DNA from 2 places in the Mycobacterium paraseoulense genome. Region 1 is predicted to be linked to the other one. Evidence: predicted binding sites of a transcription regulator. Region 1 holds the regulator's gene; the other holds the start of a gene.

The links. Region 1 encodes LexA, which represses DNA repair genes until DNA is damaged. Its sites were predicted from a motif close to CGAACANNTGTTCG; they were not measured.
Region 2: a site for LexA is predicted at 2,401-2,414, ahead of ruvC (crossover junction endodeoxyribonuclease RuvC). Genes of this name have one in related genera too.

The regions. Positions count from the first base shown of each region.
Region 1 is NZ_AP022619.1:5,984,446-5,992,306, reverse strand. Features, by position in the region: gene G6N51_RS28205 (trypsin-like serine peptidase) at 1-219, opposite strand, end outside; gene G6N51_RS28200 (proteasome assembly chaperone family protein) at 418-1,392, shown strand; gene G6N51_RS28195 (alpha/beta fold hydrolase) at 1,438-2,469, shown strand; gene G6N51_RS28190 (PhzF family phenazine biosynthesis protein) at 2,516-3,202, shown strand; gene G6N51_RS28185 (peroxynitrite isomerase) at 3,229-3,714, opposite strand; gene nrdR (transcriptional regulator NrdR) at 3,753-4,217, opposite strand; gene G6N51_RS28175 (LysM peptidoglycan-binding domain-containing protein) at 4,328-4,822, opposite strand; gene lexA (transcriptional repressor LexA) at 5,111-5,809, shown strand; gene G6N51_RS28165 (LGFP repeat-containing protein) at 5,834-7,861, opposite strand, start outside.
Region 2 is NZ_AP022619.1:66,758-74,618, reverse strand. Features, by position in the region: gene ruvB (Holliday junction branch migration DNA helicase RuvB) at 178-1,236, opposite strand; gene ruvA (Holliday junction branch migration protein RuvA) at 1,233-1,832, opposite strand; gene ruvC (crossover junction endodeoxyribonuclease RuvC) at 1,829-2,383, opposite strand; gene G6N51_RS00400 (DUF4178 domain-containing protein) at 2,564-3,178, shown strand; gene G6N51_RS00395 (DUF2617 family protein) at 3,189-3,692, shown strand; gene G6N51_RS00390 (DUF4247 domain-containing protein) at 3,689-4,120, shown strand; gene G6N51_RS00385 (DUF350 domain-containing protein) at 4,155-4,610, shown strand; gene G6N51_RS00380 (polyamine aminopropyltransferase) at 4,607-6,205, shown strand; gene G6N51_RS00375 (YebC/PmpR family DNA-binding transcriptional regulator) at 6,217-6,972, opposite strand; gene pdxT (pyridoxal 5'-phosphate synthase glutaminase subunit PdxT) at 7,179-7,775, opposite strand; gene tesB (acyl-CoA thioesterase II) at 7,783-7,861, opposite strand, start outside.

The DNA.
Region 1 (7,861 bases):
GATGAAGATCGCGCCGACGCGCTTGTCGGGGTCCACCGGCCCCGCCACCGCCTTCTGCTGCGGCTGACCGAGCCGCTGCACCGGCGCGCTGCTCCGCGGAGGCGCGGCCGGCGGGGCCGACGCATGATCGCCCGGCGGCCGCTTGCACGACGTCACTGACGTCGCCACGGCGACCACCAGGCACAGCATCACGGTCGGTACGCGCATCGGTTTCATCATGCCTGACACCCGCACGGCGAGCCGACTTCAACGCGTCGCGTCCCTCCCGACCCGCAAGCGACTCGCCCTGCCAACCCCCGACGTGTTCTCTTCTGGATGAAACGCGAACTTCACATTGCTGTTTGATATTGATGCCCACTGATTCGGGGGACACTGGTAGGGCACCCATGGAGAAACCCCCGAGAGGAGGCGATCCCGATGGCTCACGATGAGGACCCGCAGGAGCCGGACTACCAGCCGGGACAGGCCGGCATGTACGAGCTCGAGCTGCCGGCGCCGCAGTTGTCGACGTCGGATGGCCGAGGCCCGGTGCTGGTGCACGCGTTGGAGGGTTTCTCCGACGCCGGTCACGCGATCCGGCTGGCCTCGTCGCACCTGAAGGCGGCTTTGGACACCGAGCTGGTCGCGTCCTTCGCCATCGACGAATTGCTGGACTACCGGTCGCGGCGGCCGCTGATGACGTTCAAGACCGATCACTTCACGAACTATGACGAGCCGGAACTGAGCTTGTACGCGTTGCGTGACACCATCGGTACCCCGTTCCTGCTGCTCGCCGGCATGGAACCGGATCTGAAGTGGGAGCGCTTCATCACCGCGGTGCGCCTGCTGGCCGAGCGTCTGGGCGTGCGGCAGACCATCGGCCTGGGCACGGTCCCGATGGCGGTCCCGCACACGCGGCCCATCACGATGACGGCGCACTCCAACAACCCCGAGCTGATCGCCGAGTTCACGCCGTGGATCTCCGAGATCCAGGTCCCGGCCAGCGCGTCCAATCTGCTGGAGTACCGGATGGCCCAGCACGGTCACGAGGTCGTCGGCTACACCGTGCATGTGCCCCACTACCTGACGCAGACCGACTACCCGGCCGCCGCCGAGGCCCTGCTCGAGCAGGTGGCCAAGATCGCGTCGCTCGAGTTGCCGCTGACGGCGTTGACCGAAGCGGCGGCAGTGATCCGGGCCAAGATCGACGAGCAGGTCGAGGCGAGCGCGGAGGTTGCTCAAGTGGTGACCGCGCTCGAGCGCCAGTACGATGCCTTCATCGACGCTCAGGAGAACAGGTCGTTACTAACTCGGGACGAGGACCTGCCTAGCGGCGACGAGCTTGGCGCAGAGTTCGAGCGATTCCTCGCCCAGCAGGCGGAGAAAAAGCGGGACGACGACGACCAGGTCTGACCTTTCCACCCGGCCTCATCGCGGCCCGAGACCAAGGTTGGCGACATGAGCGAGCGGAAGCGCAAAAGCACTCTCCGCCCGGTGCGTGAGGTCGCCGCCCCGCGGCTGGAGTTCCGTACCATTCACGGCTACAAGCGGGCCTACCGGATCGCCGGTGACGGGCCGGCGATCCTGCTGGTCCACGGCATCGGTGACAACTCGACGACGTGGAATACCGTGCAGGCCAAGCTCGCCCAGCGGTTCACTGTCATCGCCCCCGACCTGCTGGGCCACGGGCGATCGGACAAACCGCGCGCCGACTACTCGGTCGCCGCCTACGCCAACGGGATGCGCGACCTGCTCAGCGTCCTCGACATCGAGCGGGTGACCATCGTGGGCCACTCGCTGGGCGGCGGGGTGGCCATGCAATTCGCTTACCAGTTCCCGCATTTGGTGGAGCGCCTGATCCTGGTCGGCGCCGGGGGCGTCACCAAGGACGTGAACTTCGTGTTGCGGTGGGCCTCGTTGCCGATGGGCAGTGAGGCCCTCGCGCTGCTGCGACTGCCCCTGGTGCTGCCGGCCGTCCAGATCTTCGGGCGGGTGCTGGGCACGATGCTGGGCAGCACGGGGCTGGGCCGCGACCTGCCCAACATGCTGCGCATCCTCGACGACCTGCCGGAGCCGACGGCCTCGGCGGCCTTCAGCCGCACGTTGCGGGCGGTGGTGGACTGGCGCGGGCAGATCGTCACCATGCTGGACCGCTGCTATTTGACCGAGGCCATCCCCGTGCAGATCGTCTGGGGCGCCAAGGACTCGGTCGTCCCGGTGGGGCATGCGCGGATGGCCCACGCCGCCATGCCCGGCTCCCGCCTGGAGATTTTCGAAGGCTCCGGCCACTTCCCCTTCCACGACGACCCGGCCCGCTTCATCGACGTGGTCGAGCGCTTCATCGACAGCACCGCGCCCGCCGAATACGATCAGGCCGCCCTGCGCGCGTTGTTGCGCACCGGCGGCGGCGAGAAGGCCGTCAGCGGGCCGGCCCCCACCCGCGTCGCCGTGCTGAACGCCATGGATTCCGACGAACGCAGCGCCACCTGAACCACCTTGGTCGGTGCCGCGGCGGCCGGGGCCGTACAGTCGGGCCATGGGTATCGACGTCACCGTGTTGCGGGTGTTCACCGATCAAGACGGGAATTTCGGCAATCCACTCGGCGTCGTGGATGCCCGCCAGGTGGGACCGGCCGACCGGCAACGGCTGGCCACTCAATTGGGATACAGCGAAACGGTTTTCGTCGACGTTCCCGCCGCCGGGTCAACCACGGCACACGCCAGCATCTACACCCCGCTGATCCAGATCGCGTTCGCCGGACACCCGACCGTCGGTGCGGCGTGGTGGCTGCGGGAGCACGGGACGCCGATCAACACGCTGCAGGTGTCGGCGGGGCTTGTGCAGGTGAGCTACGCCGCCGAGCGCACCGGAATCAGCGCCCGCTCGGAGTGGGCGCCCGAGGTCGGCCTCCACGAATTCGGTTCGGCCGACGAGCTTCTCGCCGCCGACCCGGGAGACTTTCCCGACGACACGGCGCACTACCTGTGGGCCTGGACCGACCAGGCCACCGGATCGCTGCGCGCCCGCATGTTCGCCGCGAATCTCGGAGTGCGGGAAGACGAGGCGACCGGCTCGGCCGCGATGCGCATCACCGACTACCTCAGCCGCGACCTCCACGTCACCCAGGGCAAGGGATCGATCATCGAAACCACGTGGAACGCCGAGGGCTGGGTGGGGGTGGCGGGACGCGTCGTCAATGACGGTGTGCGGCATCTGAACTGACCCCGGGCCGGCCGACCCGGGAGGGCTCAGCCCTGCCGGTGCAGGACCGCGGCGAGGTGGTGCTGCAACGGCTGCCCGACCGCACCCATCCGCACCGAATACGAGAGCTCGTCGCCGTCGATGCGGAACGAACGGCCCAGCGCGGTCACCTCTTTGGCGGTCGGGGTCAGTCCGACATCGGTTGTGGAGAGCTCGATTTCGACCAGGGCACCGGTGACCGAGTACGTACCCACCTCGATCTCGGTGATGCCGCTCGGATGGGCCAGGACCAGTTCGACGTGACCGGGCTGCGGCGCGCGCAGGTATCCGGTCTCTGCGTGCAACGGCTTGCCGTCGGCCGGCGCCCTGGTCTTTTGCGCGTACGCCAGAAACGGCTTGCCGACGTGGGAGAAGACCACTTCCTCCAGGTAGTCGAAGGGCTGGATTGTCGGGTACTCGCCCGACCCCCGGCCGGCCCAGGTCCCGAGGAGTGGTGCCAGGGCCGCGAGGTCGGGATGCAAGTCGATAGGCATGAAAACGAGCCTAGGCCCGGACGGCGTGGGCCGGGTCGTCAGCTCGGGGTGGTGACCTGGCGGTGTTCGCGCAGCGCCTGAATCTCGCGCTCGAAATCGTCCGCGGACTCAAACGAGCGATACACCGAAGCGAACCGCAGGTAGGCCACCTCGTCGAGGTCGCGCAGCGGACCGAGGATGGCCAGCCCGACCTCGTGGCTCGCGACCTCCGGGGACCCCGCGGCGCGCACGGCGTCCTCGACCTGTTGGGCGAGCAGGTTCAGCGCGTCGTCGTCCACCTGCCGGCCCTGGCAGGCCCGGCGGACACCGCTGATGACCTTCTCCCTGCTGAAGGGCTCGGTGACTCCGCTGCGTTTGACCACGGCCAGCACCGCGGTCTCCACGGTGGTGAAACGCCGTCCGCACTCGGGGCACGATCGGCGGCGCCGGATGGCCTGCCCCTCATCGGTTTCCCTCGAGTCGATCACCCGGGAATCGGGATGACGGCAGAACGGGCAATGCATGACCGCTCCTTCGCCGTGCCGACTACCAGGTACCGCAGCACTTCGAGCGTACCCGTGCGCTTACCCGCACGCGCATACGCGGCCGATAAGCGGTCCCGGCACGGCGGTCCTCAGCCGACCGGGGCGATCAGGGTCTGACCGGCCACCACACTCGGCGAGTTCATGTCGTTGAGCTCGCGGATGCGGTCGGCCACCTGGCGGGCCGGCGCGTCGGGCGCCACCCGGTGCGCGACGTCCTGCAGCGACTCCCCCGCCTCGACGCGCACGACGGCCAGCCGGTCGGGCACGTGCGCTCCCGAACTCCCGGAGGCGCCGTTGAGCACCTGACCGACATTCCCTACGAGGCCCAGCCACAGAGTGATCGCACCGGCGGCCAGCGCCAGCCAGACGGTGGTGGCCACCGTGACGGGACGCTTGCGGTGCGGCGCGGCGGACATCGCGACGCCCGTGCCGCGGTAGCGCATGGGCGCGCCCGCCGGTCGCGACGGGACGGGGCGGCGCGAACGGGCCAGCGCGTCCCGGCCGTAGCCGAGGCCCTCCACCGGTCCGTTGACCGGACGCCGGGGGCTGCTGGTACGCGGCGCCAGCGTGTGGATGGTTGTCATCTGCGTTCCTCCGGTCAACTAGATTCGCTCAGCTGTTCGACTGTATCGCTCGTGTGTTCGAAATCCGAACATGTGAGCGAAGCGTGTCGCACGAGTCGAACGCTAGACCACGCCACCGACAAGTCCGTGGTCCCCAGAGCTGACATGCGGCTGAAATACCCGATCCGCCGAAGAGTTACACCTTTGTGATTAACGATGTCGATGGCGATTTTGTGCCCGTCCGCCACGGCGACACGCCAGTCGAACACATGTTTGATTCTTGGGCGCGGTGGGGCTACATTCAGTGCCATGAGCGACAGCAACGACACCTCATCGGCCGGCGCGGGCGGTCGACTGCACGCCGTCGATTCATCACTGACCGAACGGCAGCGCACCATCTTGAACGTCATCCGCGCGTCGGTCACGAACCGCGGCTACCCGCCGAGCATCCGGGAGATCGGCGACGCCGTCGGCCTGACGTCGACATCGTCGGTGGCTCATCAACTGCGCACCCTGGAACGCAAGGGATACCTGCGTCGCGACGCGAACCGCCCCCGGGCGGTGGACGTCCGCGGCGCCGATGACGACGTGGCGGCGCCGGCCACCGACGTCGCCGGGTCGGACGCCCTGCCGGAGCCGACCTTCGTCCCGGTCCTGGGGCGCATCGCGGCCGGTGGGCCCATCCTCGCCGAGGAAGCCGTCGAGGACGTCTTCCCGCTGCCGCGCGAGCTGGTCGGCGAGGGCACGCTGTTCCTGCTCAAGGTCGTCGGCGACTCGATGATCGAGGCGGCGATCTGCGACGGCGACTGGGTGGTGGTGCGACAGCAGAACGTCGCCGACAACGGCGACATCGTCGCGGCCATGATCGACGGGGAAGCCACCGTCAAGACGTTCAAGCGGGCGGGCGGTCAGGTGTGGCTGATGCCGCACAACCCCGCGTTCGATCCGATTCCCGGCAATGACGCGACCGTGCTCGGCAAGGTCGTCACGGTGATCCGCAAGGTCTAGCCCCGTGGCGCGACCCCGCCCGGCTCAGTCCGCCTTGACGAAGCCGTTGGCCTGGGCCACTTCCTCACTGGACAGCCAGATTTCGGCGAGCGTGTCGTGGTAGAGCTCGCTGCCCGGCGTGTAGTACAGCCCGAAGCGGGCGCTCGCCTTGATCGGGTATCCGTCGGGCGCCTGGTAGGGATCGTCGAGCGGTAGGTGGATGGTCGGGCGCCCGGCCGGCCCGGCCCCCGCGCCGCTGTCTTCGTCGTCCGCGGCCGCGTGCCGCCCCCCGCGCTGCTCGGATGGGGTGACCGCCGGCGCGGGCGCTTCCGCATCCGTGGCGGCGGCCTCGGCCTCGGCCTCGACCTCGGCGACGTCCGCGGGCACGTGCGCCACCGCGATGTCCGGATACTCCGCCTCGGGCGCGGCGGCCTCGGCTGCACCGCCGTCGAATCCGGCGTCCGCAGGCGCGTGCGGCACGGCGACATCCCGGTACTCGGCCTCCAGATACTCGTCGTCGGCGTGGTCGTCGGCGTGGTCGGCGGGCTCGTGCTCATCGCCGGCGTACTCGGCGTCGGCGTAATTCGCATCGGCGTAGTCGGACTCGCCGTACTCGGACTCGCCGTATTCGGATCCGGCGTATTCGGCCTCTATTTCGGGGTAGCCGGCCTCCGACAGGGCCGCAGGCGAGACGACGGAGAAGGAGTCGGTGTCCACCGCGTCGGGGTCCTCCTGCTCGCCCGCGAATGGACCCTCGTCCGCGCCGCCGCGCCGCCAGCTGACCCGCCCGGCGGCCTCGGCTTCGGGGGCCCCCACCTGGTGGCCGAACTGTTCGGTGGTGACGTCCTCGTGCCCCCAATGCTGGTCGCCCACGGCGTCGTACCCGCCGGCGAAGTCGGGGTGCGGCTCGTAGTCGGCATCCTCCTGCGCGGCACGACGCCGACGCCACCCGAAGGCCAGCAGCCCCGCCAATACGATCAGCACGACCACCGGAATGACGGCCAGCAACCACCACGACTGCCACGTGAACTTCTTGGGATGGGCCGGCATCGCCGAATTACTCGGCTGGTTCTGGCCCGACACCTGCAGGCCGGACAGCAACGGCGCGAGGTTGGCCGGTTCCGTGCTGAACGTGTTCTTCGCCCGGTTCCAGGAGATCTTGCCGCCGGCGAACTGCTGGGAGACGACGTCGCCGTCGAGGGCCTGGTCAGCGACGGGAGCGCCCAGCTTGCCGGCCGGCCCGCGGAGCTTGTCCCACGCCGCCTTCATGGCCCCGCGCACCACGAACGCGCCGTGCTCCGAAGTCCAGAAGATCACCGGCTTGTCAGCACCGGAGAAGGTGACGACGCGGCTGGACGGGATGCCGCCGTCGGACTCGGTGGCGGTGGGGAATCCCAGGTCGCTGCCGGCGGGTCCGCCCAGCGACTCGTACTTGGCCAGGATGTTGCTTTCGACGGCGTTCGCGCCGGTGGCCGGGCTGAAGTACACCTTTCCGTTAGCGAAGTCCTGGGCGATCCCGTCGCCGCCGATCGGATACTGCGCGCCCTTCTTGACCCCCAACGGCCCATTGGGGCCGCCGGCGGCACGCCATGCCATGTTGATGGCCGCGGTGGGGTCGATCGCCACCTGCAGGCCCTTCAGCTGGTCGGCCAAAGCCGGGGGCTCGGTGGTGAACTGCTTCGTCTGCCTGTTCCACGAGACCTGGCCGCCGCTGAACTTCTGGGCGGACACCTCGCCGTTGTAGGTTTCGTCGCCGACCGGGACCCCGAGCACGCCGCCCGAACTGCCGAGCTTGTCCCACGCGGCGTTGATCGCGCCGCGCACGACGAACGCCCCGTGGTCGGGCGTCCAGAAGATCACCGGCTTGTCGCTCGCCGAGAAGGTGGCCACCCGGCTGTCGGGTCCGGCCAGGCCGGGCACTTCGTTGATGGCCGGGAAACCCAGATCGCTGCCGGCGGGGCCGCCCAGCATCTCGTATTTGTCCAGGATGGGCCCGTAGACGAATTTGGCGCCGGTCGCCGGGGTGAAGAACATCTTGCCGCCGTCGAAGTCGAGCGCGAAACCGTCGCCGGC
Region 2 (7,861 bases), 5.9 Mb from region 1:
TAGGTGTTTGCTGTGCGACCCGGACTGCGGCACGACTGGCGTGGTCCGCGAGGTGTTATCCCTGGTGGCGGCTTCTTGAGCGGGCCGGAGTCGGGGCGAACGCCCCTTCGGGCGATTGCTCACCCGGCAGGTCACGATTTGATAATGGTCGTTGATAATGGTCGCGACCCGCTGAGGCTAGTCGAACAGGCCGACCTGCCCCAGCCCCGTGAACCCGGCCGGGGGGCTCATGCCCAAGTGCGTCCACGCCTGTGCGGTGGCCACCCGGCCGCGCGGCGTCCGGGCGACCATCCCGGCGCGGACCAGGAACGGCTCGCACACCTCCTCGACGGTGGCGGCCTCCTCGCCGACGGCCACGGCCAGCGTCGAAACCCCGACCGGCCCGCCGCCGAAGCTGCGGGTCAGCGCCGACAACACCGCCCGGTCCAGCCGGTCCAGACCGAGTTCGTCGACGTCGTAGACCGCCAGCGCCGACTTGGCCACGTCGCGGGTGATCACCCCGTCGGCGCGGACCTCGGCGAAGTCGCGGACCCGGCGCAGCAGCCGGTTGGCGATTCGCGGCGTGCCGCGCGAGCGCCGGGCGATCTCTTCGGCCGCCTCCGCGCCCAGCTCGATGCCAAGAATGCCGGCGGAGCGGGCGAGCACCAGCTCCAACTCGGCGGGCTCGTAGAAGTCCATGTGCGCGGTGAAGCCGAACCGGTCGCGCAGCGGGCCAGTCAGCGCGCCGGACCGCGTGGTGGCGCCGACCAGGGTGAAGGGCGCCACCTCCAGCGGTATCGACGTCGCGCCGGGACCCTTGCCGACCACCACGTCGACCCGGAAGTCCTCCATGGCCAGGTAGAGCATCTCCTCCGCGGGCCGGGCGATGCGGTGAATCTCGTCGATGAACAGCACGTCGTGCTCGACCAGGTTGGACAGCATGGCGGCCAGGTCACCGGCGCGTTCCAGGGCCGGACCGGACGTGACCCGCAACGACGACCCGAGCTCGGCGGCGATGATCATGGCCAGCGACGTCTTGCCCAGCCCGGGCGGACCCGAGAGCAGGATGTGATCCGGTGTGCCGCCGCGGTTCTTGGCCCCCTCGATCACCAGCTGGAGCTGTTCGCGCACCCGCGGCTGGCCGATGAATTCCCCCAGCGAGCGCGGCCGCAGGCTGACGTCGATGTCGCCCTCCCCGACGGCCAGGGCAGGGGACAGCTCGCGGTCGGCGAAGTCGTCGTCGCCGGCGCGGGTCATCGGGACTTACCCAGCGTCGACAGGGCCGCGCGCAGGGCACCCGACGTCGTCGCGTCCGGCTCGGCGGCCAGCACCTTGTCGGTCGCCTCTTCGGCCTGCTTGACCGCGAAGCCCAGGCCCACCAGGGCCTCCACCACCGGCCCCCGCACGGCATGCCCGTTCACCGCCGACGCGCCGCCCGGTGCGCCCGCCGCGCCGGCACCGACCTTGTCGCGCAGCTCGAGCACCATCCGTTCGGCGCCGCGCTTGCCGATGCCGGGCACCCGGGTCAGCGCGGTGACATCGCCGTCGTGCAGCACCTGCCGCAGCGCCGCGGCGTCGTGCACGGCCAGCGTCGCCATCGCCAGGCGCGGCCCGACGCCCGACACCGTCAGCAGCGTCAGGAACAGGTCGCGGCTGTCGGAGTCGGGGAACCCGTAGAGCGTCATCGAGTCCTCGCGGACCACCATCGCGGTGATCAGCCGGGCCTCGGTCCCCGTGCGCAGCGTCGCCAGCGTCGACGGTGTCGCGTTCACCCGGTAGCCGACGCCGGCCGCCTCGATCACCGCGTGATCGAGCGCCACCTCGAGCACCTCGCCGCGCACCGAGGCGATCACCGAGCGGCCTTCAGCTTGGCCAGATACGCCTGACGTTGCCGCGCCGCCAGCGCCTCGGCCGCCGCCATCCGGGCCATCATCGGCGCCCTCCAGCAATGACAGATCGCCAGGGCCAGCGCGTCGGCGGCGTCGGCCGGCGTCGGCTTGGCTTGCAGCGCAAGGATTTTCGTGACCATCGCGGTAACCTGAGCTTTGTCCGCGGCGCCGTTGCCGGTGACGGCGGCCTTGACCTCGCTGGGCGTGTGGAAGTGCACATCGATGCCGCGTTTGGCCGCTGCCAGCGCGACCACCCCGCCGGCCTGTGCGGTGCCCATCACCGTCGACACGTTCAGCTGGGAGAACACCCGCTCGATCGCCACGACGTCCGGTTGATGGGTGGCCAGCCAATGCTCGACGGCGTCGCTGATGGCCAGCAACCTCCTGGCCAGCGGTGCATCCGACGGGGTCCGCACCACGTCGACGTCCAGCGCGACCACGTTGCGCCCGCGCCCGCTTTCCACGACCGATAATCCGCATCGGGTCAGCCCGGGGTCGACGCCCATCACCCGCATTGCCCGCTCCCACCTGTAGAACAGCTGTTCGATACCCTAGCGGTCGCGACCGACGGCTCCGCGGAGGACACGCGGCGCCGCCGCCCAATTCGTGTAGGGACGTTACAGCGCCGAATCCACCGAAAAGCTGTTAGCTTTAGCCGACGTTCGCTCGAGCAAGGTGGCAACGGAAGGGTTCGCGTGGGATCACTGCTGGTCGTTATCGCGATCGTGCTGTTCATCGCGTCCATCGTCGTCCTCGTCATCGCTTTGCGGCGCCCCAAGCAGCCGGGCCCGCCGCGCGGGCGCCAGGACCCCCTTTCGTTCAACGCGATGCCGGAGTTCGGCCCCCGCCAGCTCGGGCCCGGCGCCATCGTCAGCTACGGCGGCGTCGACTACGTGGTCCGCGGATCGGTGACGTACCGCGAGGGCCCGTTCGTGTGGTGGGAGCACCTGCTCGAGGGCGGCGACCAGCCGATCTGGTTCAGTGTCGAGGAGGACGACGGGCGCCTCGAGCTGGCGATGTGGGTCAGCCGCAAGGACGTTGGGCTGCAGCCGGGTGACTCCTACGTCGTCGACGGGGTGACGTTCCACGAGTCCGAACGCGGTCGCGCCTCGTTCACCACCGAGGGCACCACGGGCCTGCCGGCGGGCGGCGAGATGGAGTTCGTCGACTGCGCCAACGCCGACGAGTCGGCGCTGCTCTCGTTCGAGCGCTGGGCGCCGGGCATGCCGTGGGAGGTTTCGACCGGCAAGCCCGTGCTGGCCGGCGAACTGACCGTGTATCCGGCACCCCCGCCCTCGTCGTCCTCCTAGGAGCGCGTCGGTGCCGCTTCATCAGCTCGCCGTAGCGCCCTCGGACGTCTCCGGGCAAAACCTTGGACTCGCGCTCAACGTGCCCGCACCGCCGCCGCTGGCAACATCCGCGCTGACGCACCCCGCCGGCGGCGCGCTGTTGCTCGGGGTCCTCGGCGCGTCGCACGTCGTGACGGTCGAACACGCCGCGGGCCGGTTCTCCGAGGAGGTCTCGTGCACGGCACGCGGCCACGGCGTCGACCTGCCGGAGCGCACGACCGCGCCCGGCTACTCGCTGGAATCCCGCGTCGATCGGTACGACGAGGCGACCTTCCGGCGCGTCGCGCGTGACCTTCGAGGCCGGTGCGCGCGGGAAAAGGGTTGGCTCGGCGGCTCTTTCCCCGGTGACGACGCCGCGCTGACCGCGTTGGCCGCCGAACCCGACGGCACCGGCTGGCGCTGGCAGACCTGGCACCTGTACCCGGCGGGCAACGGCGGCACGGTGGTCCACACGGCGAGCCGGTGGCAGCCGTGAGCCGCAACCGCCTGTTCGTGATCGCCGGCGCGCTGGCCGTGGCCGCCGTCGCCTGCCTCGTTCCCGGAATCATCCTGCTGCAGAAGAACATCGGCTCCTACATCGCCGGCCACTATCACGCGTACTCCCACGACGCGAACGGCACACGCTACGAATGCAGCGGCCCACCCGACGACGTGGCCGACACGCTCGCCGAGTACCAGGCCCCCCAGGCCCGCGCCGCCAACGGCGACAACGAGTACCTGCGCTACAGCAACAACATCGTGATCGTCGGCCCCGACGGCAATCGCCCGTGCAGCATCCGCCTGGAAGGCCTGAACGCCGGGTACAGCCACGGCGCCTTCATATTCCTCGGGCCCGGCTTCACCCCCGGCTCCCCCTCGGGCGGCGCCGGAGGCACCCCGGGTGGCCCCGGCGGAACCAAGTGACGTCTAGCCGATAGAAACCGCAAAGGAGACAACCATGTACCTCGCCGTCGAGATCGGCACCGTCGACCTCAATCCCGTCCTGAAAGGCGCAGTCGCGACGATCCTCTACTTCTGCGTCGGCATGGGCGTACTTCTCGTCGGGTTCTACGCGGTCGACGTATTGACCCCGGGCAATCTGCGTCGGCTGGTGTTCATCGACCGCCGCCCCAACGCCGTCATCGTCGCCGGTGCGATGTACATCGCCCTGACCGTCGTCATCATCACCGCCATCTCGAACAGCTATAGCCAGCTGGGCCAGGGGCTCGTCGGCGTGGCCGTATATGGGCTGATGGGCGTGATCCTGCTCGGAATAGCCCTGCTCGCAATGCATCTGCTGATACCGGGCAGTTTTCACGAGCACATCGACGAGCCCGAGCTGCATCCGGGATCGTTCGCCGTGGCGCTGATATTGCTCGCCGTGGGAGGGGTCACGGCCGCCGCGGTGTCATGACATCCGTTGAGCTGCCGGCGTCAGAGGTGAACCGGCCCGCGGAGCCTCCGGCGCGCTGGCGGGCCGTGCTGCTGGCCGCGGTCGCCGCGTGCGCGGCGTCCGGCATCGTCTACGAACTCGCGCTGCTGACGCTGGCGGCCAGCCTCAACGGCGGCGGCATCGTCGCCACGTCGCTGATCGTCGCGGGCTACATCGCCGCGCTCGGGGTGGGCGCCCTCGTGGTCAAGCCGCTGCTGGCGCACGCGGCGATCGCCTTCGTCGCGGTGGAGGTGTTGCTGAGCATCGTCGGCGGCTTGTCGGCGGCGGCGCTGTACACGGCGTTCGCCTTCATCGACGACGAGTCGATGTGGATGCTGGCGGTCAGCACCGCCCTGATCGGGGGGCTGGTCGGCGCCGAGGTGCCGCTGCTGATGACCATGCTGCAGCGCGGGCGCATGGCCCCCGATGCGGATCACGCGGCCGACACCGGCCGGACCCTGGCCGACCTGAACGCCGCCGACTACCTCGGCGCGCTGCTGGGCGGCCTGGTCTGGCCGTTCCTGCTGCTGCCGCAGCTGGGCATGATCCGCGGCGCGGCGGCCACCGGCATCGTCAATCTCCTGGCCGCGGCCGTCGTGGCGGCCTTTGTGCTCCGCCGAATCGTGCCCACCCGACAACTCCTGACGGCGCTGTGCGCGCTCGCCGCGGCGCTCGCGCTGCTGGCCACGCTGCTGGCGCGGTCGGCCGACATCGAGACGACGAGCAGGCAGCGGCTCTACGCCGACCCGATCATCGCCTACCAGCACTCGGCCTACCAGGAGATAGTGGTCACCCAGCGGGGTAACGACATGCGCCTTTACCTCGACGGTGGCCTGCAGTTCTCCACCCGCGACGAGTACCGCTACACCGAAAGCCTGGTCTACCCCGCGCTCGGGGCCGGCGCCCGATCGGTCCTCGTCCTCGGGGGCGGCGACGGCCTGGTGGCCCGCGAACTGCTGCGTCAGCCGGGCATTGCCCGGATCGTGCAGGTGGAACTCGACCCCGCGGTGATCCAGCTGGCGCGCACCACCATGCGCAGGACCAACGGCGGTTCGCTGGACAGCCCGCGGGTCAAGGTGGTGATCGACGACGCGATGCGCTGGTTGCGCACGCCGCACCCGGACGTCGTCCCGGCCGGTGGCTTCGACGCGGTGATCGTCGACCTCCCCGACCCCGACACCCCGGTCCTGGGCCGGCTGTATTCGACCGAGTTCTACGCGCTGGTCGGGCACGCGCTGGCCGCCGACGGGCTCATGGTGGTCCAGTCGGGCAGCCCGTTCTCGACGCAGACGGCGTTCTGGCGCACCGCGTCGTCAATCCGCGCGGCCGGCTACGCGGTGACGCCCTACCACGTCTACGTGCCCACGTTCGGTGACTGGGGTTTCGCGCTGGCGCGCCGCGGGGCCGGCGCGCCCACGCCCACCGTGCCGCCCAACGCGCCCCCGCTGCGCTTCCTCAATCAGCACGTCCTCGACGCCGCCACGGTGTTTCCCGACGACACCCGACCCCGCCCGCTCGAGCCCTCCACGCTGGACAATCCGCGCATCGTGGACGACATGCGGCACGGCTACGACTAGTTCTGGTGGCGTCAGTCCTCGTCGAGAGCGGCCAACACTTCGTCGGACAAATCGACGTTGGTCCACACGTTTTGCACGTCGTCGCTGTCCTCCAGGGCGTCGACGAGCTTGAATACTTTCCGGGCGCCGTCGACGTCCACCGGCACGCTCACCGACGGCTGGAAGCTGGCCTCGGCCGACTCGTAGTCGATGCCGGCATCTTGCAGAGCCGTCCGCACCGCGACCAGATCCGTTGGCTCCGAGATGACTTCGAAGCTGTCACCCAGGTCGTTGACGTCCTCGGCGCCGGCGTCCAGCACGGCGGCCAGCACGTCGTCCTCGGACAGGCCGTTCTTTTCCAGGGTGACCACGCCCTTGCGGGTGAATAGATACGACACCGAGCCCGGATCGGCCATGGTGCCGCCGTTGCGGGTCACAGCCACCCGGACCTCGCCGGCCGCGCGGTTGCGGTTGTCGGTCAGGCATTCGATCAGCACCGCCACGCCGTTGGGCCCGTAGCCCTCGTACATGATCGTCTGGTAGTCGGCGCCGCCGGCTTCCTCGCCGGCGCCGCGCTTGCGGGCACGCTCGATGTTGTCGTTGGGCACCGAGGTCTTCTTCGCCTTCTGGATGGCGTCATACAGCGTCGGGTTGCCCGCCGGATCCCCGCCGCCGGTACGGGCGGCGACTTCGATGTTCTTGATCAGCCGGGCGAACTCCTTGCCTCGGCGCGCGTCCTTGACGGCCTTCTGGTGCTTGGTGGTGGCCCACTTGGAATGGCCGCTCATCGGTGTCTCTTACCTCTTCTGTCTTGGAAAGATCGCCAGACGAGTCTACGTGCACGGTCGGCGCCGCCCCCGCGTCCGTTCCCCCTGCGGCCCAGCCGCCCCGGCGTCACACGAACGCGGGCATATGCGCCGTCGCGAAAGTGATATCGCCTGCGCTATCACTTTGCGTGATCGCGCCGGGAGTGGGTGCCGGCGTGCCGGGTGGGTCAGGCGACGCCGTTGACGATGTCGACGAAGAGCCGGTGGACGCGCCGGTCTCCGGTCATCTCGGGGTGGAACGCCGTCGCCAGCTTCGTGCCCTGCCGCACCGCGACTGTGTGCCCCGACGCTTCGGCAAGCACCTGCACGCCCTCACCGGCGCGCTCGACCCACGGGGCGCGGATGAACACCGCGCGCACCGGACCGTCCAGGCCGGCGAACGGTATGTCACCCTCGAACGAATCGACCTGGCGTCCGAATGCGTTGCGGCGCACGGTCATATCGATCGCACGCAGGGGCAGCGCCTCCCGGCCGCCCGCGCCGGCGTCGAGGATCTCGCTGGCCAGCAGGATCATGCCCGCGCACGCGCCGTAGGCGGGCAGGCCGTCGGCCAGCAGCCCACGCAACGGCTCGAGCAGGCCGAGGTCGAGCAGCAGGTGGCTCATGGTCGTGGACTCCCCACCGGGAATCACCAGCCCGTCGACGTTCTCGAGCTCGCCGCGGCGCCGCACCGGCATCGATTCGGCCCCGGCTTCGCGCAGCGCGGCCAGGTGTTCACGGGTGTCGCCCTGCAGCGCCAGCACGCCGATGCGCGGCGCGCTCACTGCGCTCTCACTGTTTGGAGGGCTGGAATCCCCGCTCGAAGCGGGTCAGCCCCTCCTGCATGACCGCCGCCACCATCTCGCCCGTC